Regions from separate parts of the Acetoanaerobium sticklandii genome, predicted to be linked through region 1. Evidence: a T-box and tRNA genes for the amino acid it is inferred to sense, from the RefSeq annotation. Region 1 holds a T-box; the other holds one or more tRNA genes.
What was found. A T-box is a leader RNA that pairs with one kind of tRNA and senses whether it is charged. The one in region 1 lies ahead of thrS (threonine--tRNA ligase), so its partner is inferred to be a tRNA-Thr.

Region 1 (3,384 bases):
TGTATCTGAGCTTATGTATGGAAAAGGGAAAAAGATTGTATGTGGAGGCACAGCAGCTTCTATTGTTTCGAGGATACTAGAAAAGCCTGTTAATATAGACATGAGCAACAGCAATCCCGATATACCTCCAATTGCATATATAAAAGGCATAGATTTGGTTACAGAAGGGGTATTGACATTAGCCAAAGCGCTCGAGATTCTCGAGGATTATAAAAGCTCAATTTCGCATATAGATGACATGTTTACAAACGATAAAAACACAAATGCTGTGTATATGCTACTTAAAATCTTACTAGATGAAGCTACTCATATTAGGATTTTATTTGGAAGAAGAGTAAATCCAGCTCATACAGAAATAGGATTTCCTGAGGACATAAGTTCAAAACATGATATAATAAAAAAGCTTGCAGAAATTCTAAAAGAATTTGGAAAAATTGTAACAATTGAATACTATTAATGATGGAGTGGTGAATAAATGCAATTTGTAACAATAATGTTCATGGTAATTATAGGTGCAGTTATAGGATGGATTACAAACATCCTAGCTATTAAGCTTTTATTTAGACCTTTAAGACCTTATAAAATACCTTTACTTAATTATGAAATTCAAGGACTTCTTCCTAAAAGAAAAGCTGAAATTGCAAGTAATATAGGCAAAACAGTAGATGAAGAATTGCTTTCTATAGAGGATATCTTAAATAAAATGATTGAAGATGAAGATAAGAGTAATATAGTTAAAGCAATAAAAATAAGAGTTAATATGATAATTGACGATAAGATGCCTCCTATTATGCCATCTACTTTTAAAAATATGATTAAGGAATATGTTGATACTGTAGTGGAAGAAGAAATTGCTTCTCTTATAAATGACTTAAGTGAGGATTTGATTCATAAAGCAACAGCTAGAATCAATATCAAGGAAATGGTAGAAGACAGAATTAATGCTTTTGAAATGGAAAAAATAGAGGATATAATATTATCTATTGCAAAAAAAGAATTAAAGCATATAGAACGTTTGGGTGGAATACTTGGTGGTTTAATTGGACTGATTCAGGGTATAATTGTCATAATGATGAGATAGTTATTGACAATTTATTTATAATTACGTATAATCCAAATAAATGATACAGCTATGATTAGGATAAGTAGTGGATTTGCTTTCTTTCAGAGAGAGAGGTAGTAGGTGTGAGCCTCTTAGAATGTACCCATGAATACCACCTATGAGCTTTTTCCGAAATAAGGAGAACGTGAAGGCACGTTATAGCCTACAAGAGTTACTTGAGAAATCAAGTTAATTTGGGTGGAACCGCGATAATTAATCGCCCCATTATTTGGGGTGATTTTTTTGTACCCCAAATTAATAAAAACTTATATCGTATAAAATTTATATTAACTAATAAAAGGAGGAAAAGTTATGATAAAGATTGAATTAAAAGATGGCTCATTAAAAGAATTTGAAAGTGGCATCAGAGCCATAGATGTAGCAAATAGCATAAGTGAAGGCTTAGCAAGAGCTATAGTGGGAGCTAAAATCAACGGTGAAGTAAAGGACTTGAAAACTCCTATAAATGATGATGCTAAATTAGAATTTGTAAAGTTTGAAGATAAGGATGGAAAAGAAGTATTTTGGCATACTTCTACTCATGTTATGGCTCAAGCAATTAAAAGATTATATCCTGAAGCTAAGCTTGCTATTGGGCCAGCTATTGAAAATGGATTTTACTATGACATAGATTTAGAGCATAGATTATCTCCAGAGGATTTAGAAAAAATTGAAGCTGAAATGAAAAAAATAGTTAAAGAAGAATTTGAAGTTGAACGCTATGAGCTTCCTAAAGACGAAGCTATTGACTTCATGAAGAAGCTAGGTGAAGACTATAAGGTAGAGCTGATTGAGGGATTGGAAGAGGGAAGTACAATATCTTTTTATAAACAAGGAGAATTTACAGACCTTTGTGCAGGACCTCATCTTCCAAATGTAAAGAAAGTAAAAGCCTTTAAGCTTTTATCTGTAGCGGGGGCATATTGGAGAGCTGATCAAAGCAATAAAATGCTTCAAAGAGTTTACGGTATTGCTTTTGAGAAAAAGAAAGATTTGGATGATTATATCCAGATGATGGAGGAAGCAAAACTTCGTGACCATAGAAAGCTAGGTAAAGAGCTGGAGCTGTTTACACTTCTTGATGAGGGTCCAGGCTTTCCGTTCTTCTTACCAAAAGGAACTGTTTTAAAGAATAAATTATTAGAATATTGGAGAGAAGTTCATAGAGAAGATGGCTATGTAGAAATAGAAACTCCTATAATCTTAAATAGACAATTATGGGAAACTTCTGGCCACTGGTTTAATTATAAGGAAAATATGTATACTGTAGAAATCGATGAAGAGGATTTTGCAATAAAACCTATGAACTGCCCTGGAGGGATGCTGGTTTATCAAACAAAAATGCGTTCTTACAAGGATTTCCCTATAAGAATGGGAGAAATAGGTAGAGTTCATAGACACGAATTATCAGGGGCTCTGCATGGACTTATGAGAGTAAGAGCCTTTACTCAAGACGATGCCCATATATTTATGCTACCTGAGCAGATTAAAGATGAAATAAAAGGGGTAGTAAGCTTAATAGACAAAATTTATAAGACATTTGGTTTTTCATATCATCTTGAGCTATCAACTAGACCTGAGAAATTTTTAGGCGAAATTTCTATGTGGGATGAAGCAGAATCAAATCTTAAAGCAGCTCTTGAGGAGCTAGGACTTCCTTATATCATAAACGAAGGAGATGGCGCTTTTTATGGCCCTAAGATTGATTTCCATCTTAGAGATTGTATAGGTAGAACTTGGCAGTGCGGAACTATTCAGCTAGACTATCAGTTACCTGAAAGATTTGAACTTTCTTATATTGGTAAGGATGGAGAAAAGCATAGACCAGTAATGATTCATAGAGTTGCCTTTGGAAGCATAGAGAGATTTATAGGTATTTTAATTGAGCACTATGCAGGAAAATTCCCGCTTTGGATAGCTCCAGTTCAAGTAAAGATCCTTCCTATATCAGATAAGTTTATGGATTATGCTAAGCAGATAGAAAAAGCTATGTATGATGCTAAGATAAGAGTTGAGCTAGACGATAGAGCAGAAAAAATAGGCTACAAAATTAGAGAAGCTCAGCTTGAAAAAGTGCCTTACATGATAATTGTAGGAGAAAAAGAGCTTAATGAAGGAAATATTTCTGTTCGCTCAAGAGATTTAGGAGATTTAGGTTTTAAAAATACTGATGATTTCTTAAAAGAACTGAATGAAGAAATTATTTCAAGAAAAACTAACCAGTAATAAAAAGGGGATTAATGCTATGTTTATAAAATATGAAGAGCTGCTCCTTAATTCAA
Region 2 (3,384 bases), 1.1 Mb from region 1:
AAATAGTTAGGAAGATAAAATTGAAAAAGAAATTTACGGACTATCTCATAGTAGATGGCTATAATGTAATTAATGCATGGAGTGATTTAAATGAAATTGCTAAAGTGGACTTAGAAGGAGCAAGAGACAAGCTCAATTTTATTCTAGGTGAATATGCTGCTTTTAGTGGAATCTTCACCATAGTTGTCTATGATGCATACAGAGTCAAAGCTCATACGAAAAGAGAAGAAGAAGTAGGCAATTTAAAAATTGTGTATACAAAAGAAAAGCAAACTGCCGATTCATATATAGAAAAGCTTATAACCGAGTTTGGACCTAAAAAGCACTTGAGTATAAGAGTTGCAAGCGATGACATGGCTGAGCAGCAGATGGTTCTTGGCAAGGGTGGAAGCAGAATAACTACAAGAGAGCTAAATATAGAGGTACAGCGCTCAAACACTAAAATTAAAACCACAACAAAGACGAAAAAAACAGAAAAAAACACCTTAGAGGATGTGGTTGACACGGATGTGCTTCGAAAATTAGAGGAAATAAGAAAAGGTGTATCTAAGGGGAAATGATGGAGGCTGTTAAATGTCAAAAAATGAGGACTTGAAATATGATTTCGCAATTGCTGACTCAGACATCGTTGATGAAAACAAAGAAATAATAAGCGATGATGAAGCTGACGTAGATGACAATATGGTTTTTAGAGCGAAAGCTGGAGACGAAAAATCTTTAAATCATATTCTTAAAAAATATCGTAACTTTGTAAGATCAAAAGCCAAGCCCTTTTTTATCGTTGGAGCGGACAAAGAAGATATATTGCAAGAAGGAATGATTGGGCTATTTAAAGCAATTAGAGATTACGATGAAGAAAAAACAGTTTCATTTAGAGCGTTTGCAGAGCTATGTGTAACTAGGCAAATCATTACAGCTGTAAAAACGGCAACGAGGCAAAAACATATTCCCCTTAATTCGTACATTTCTCTTAATAAACCTATGAGTGAAGAAGATCCAGATAAAACTCTTATGGATATGATGAAAAATTCTCATATAAGTGACCCTGAACAGCTTATAATAAGTAAAGAAGAAATGAAGCTCATAGAAGAGAAAACAAAGGAAATGCTAAGCGAGTTTGAAACTAGGGTTTTATCACTATATTTAAAAGGCTATTCCTATAATGAAATATCTGAGAAACTTTGCAAGCATACTAAAAGTGTTGATAATGCGCTTCAGAGAATAAAAAGAAAGTTTGAAAAATATTTGGAGCAAAGAGAATAACATAAATAAGTAATTCAAAACTTATAGAAAACAAAAATTACTTTTAAATTTCAATAATTTTAAGGTATTGATAATAAGATTTTAATATACAAAAAATCTTTCTTGATTTTTGTGTATAAACATAGTACAATATGCCTTGTAAGTGCTCACGTGGCTCAGTCGGTAGAGCGTCGCCTTGGTAAGGCGGAGGTCGGCGGTTCAAGTCCGCTCGTGAGCTCCATTTCTTTTTTATAATAATGAAACACTTGGAAGTGTTTATTGGAGGAGGAGCTAATAAAATGGCAAAAGCTAAATTTGAAAGAACCAAGCCACACGTTAATATTGGAACAATAGGACACGTAGACCACGGAAAAACAACATTAACAGCAGCAATCACAAAGACATTACATGCAAGATACGGATTCGGAGCAGCAGTAGATTTCGAAAACATAGATAAGGCACCAGAGGAAAGAGAAAGAGGAATCACAATCTCAACAGCACACGTTGAGTATGAGACTCCAAACAGACACTACGCACACGTTGACTGCCCAGGCCATGCTGACTACGTTAAGAACATGATCACAGGAGCAGCACAGATGGACGGAGCTATCCTAGTATGTTCAGCAGCAGATGGACCAATGCCACAAACAAGAGAGCATATCCTACTATCAAGACAGGTAGGGGTACCATACATCGTAGTATTCCTAAACAAATGTGACATGGTAGATGACGAAGAGCTACTTGAGCTAGTAGAAATGGAAGTAAGAGACCTACTAAACGAGTACGAATTCCCAGGAGATGACACTCCAATTATCAGAGGATCAGCACTAAAAGCATTAGAAGATCCAGCATCTGAGTGGGGAGACAAAATCGTTGAGTTATTCGAGCAAATCGATAGCTACATTCCAGAGCCAGAAAGAGATATCGACAAGCCTTTCCTAATGCCAGTAGAGGACGTATTCTCAATCACTGGTAGAGGAACAGTTGCAACAGGAAGAGTAGAAAGAGGAATTCTAAAAGTTCAAGACGAGGTAGAAATCGTTGGACTTACAGAAGAAGCAAGAAAAGTAGTAGTAACTGGAGTAGAGATGTTCAGAAAGTTACTAGATCAAGCGCAAGCTGGAGATAACATAGGAGCACTTCTTAGAGGTGTAACTAGAGATGATATCGAAAGAGGACAAGTTCTAGCTAAATCAGGAACAATCAAACCAAGAACGAAGTTCACTGCAGAAATCTACGTACTTAAAAAAGAAGAGGGTGGAAGACATACTCCATTCTTTAAAGGATATAGACCACAGTTTTACTTCAGAACAACTGACGTAACTGGTGACATCACACTTCCAGATGGCGTAGAAATGGTTATGCCTGGAGATAACATCACTATTTCAGTTGAGCTTATCACTCCAATCGCTATGGAAGAGGGACTTCGTTTTGCTATCAGAGAAGGCGGAAGAACTGTAGGCGCTGGTGTTGTTGCTACAATCGTAGAGTAATTAAAGCCCTGACTTATATACGAGCTTTTGCATTATGCAAAAGCTCGTTTTTAATATAAACTGAAATAAAATAGAAGGATAACAGCAAAAAAAATTAATATAAACCTAGAGCAAATATAGTGGAAAGCTTTGACAAAAAATACAAATTGAGTTAAACTTTAATTTCGGCGAAAATCATAATTTAGTTGATATATAAGAGCGAAATCTCTTGACATCGGCTGGCGATTGTGATAGATTTTATGGGTAATGTTATATAATTACACCAATCTATGTTTAAAAATAGATCCTTCTAACACATATTAATGTAGGAGGTGGACCATGAGAGTAAAAATAACACTTGCTTGCCAAGAGTGTAAGCAAAGAAACTACAACACTACAAAAAACAAGAAGAATGACCCAGACAGAATAGAGCTTAGCAAATACTGCAGATTCTGCAAAAAGCACACTGCGCATAAAGAAACTAAATAGTCAAAGGGTGTGAATGGATTGTCAGCAGAAGCAAATGTAAAAAAAGGTATAGGAACTTCTCTAAGAGAAACCAGAACAGAACTTAAAAAGGTTCATTGGCCAAGCCGCAAAGAATTAACAAACTATACTTGGATTGTTATATTCTCAGTATTTATTGTGAGCTTAATAATTTATCTTATAG

Region 2: it encodes a tRNA-Thr, which carries the amino acid that the T-box ahead of thrS (threonine--tRNA ligase) is inferred to sense. The anticodon was not compared.

Annotation. Positions count from the first base shown of each region.
Region 1 is NC_014614.1:1,277,466-1,280,849, forward strand. It holds gene CLOST_RS05815 (SpoIIE family protein phosphatase) at 1-457, shown strand, start outside; gene CLOST_RS05820 (DUF445 domain-containing protein) at 476-1,081, shown strand; T-box leader at 1,124-1,330, shown strand; gene thrS (threonine--tRNA ligase) at 1,415-3,328, shown strand; gene CLOST_RS05830 (GNAT family N-acetyltransferase) at 3,348-3,384, shown strand, end outside.
Region 2 is NC_014614.1:2,329,682-2,333,065, reverse strand. It holds gene rlmB (23S rRNA (guanosine(2251)-2'-O)-methyltransferase RlmB) at 1-10, shown strand, start outside; gene CLOST_RS11175 (NYN domain-containing protein) at 21-560, shown strand; gene sigH (RNA polymerase sporulation sigma factor SigH) at 574-1,263, shown strand; tRNA gene CLOST_RS11165 (tRNA-Thr) at 1,408-1,483, shown strand; gene tuf (elongation factor Tu) at 1,542-2,735, shown strand; gene rpmG (50S ribosomal protein L33) at 3,054-3,203, shown strand; gene secE (preprotein translocase subunit SecE) at 3,222-3,384, shown strand, end outside.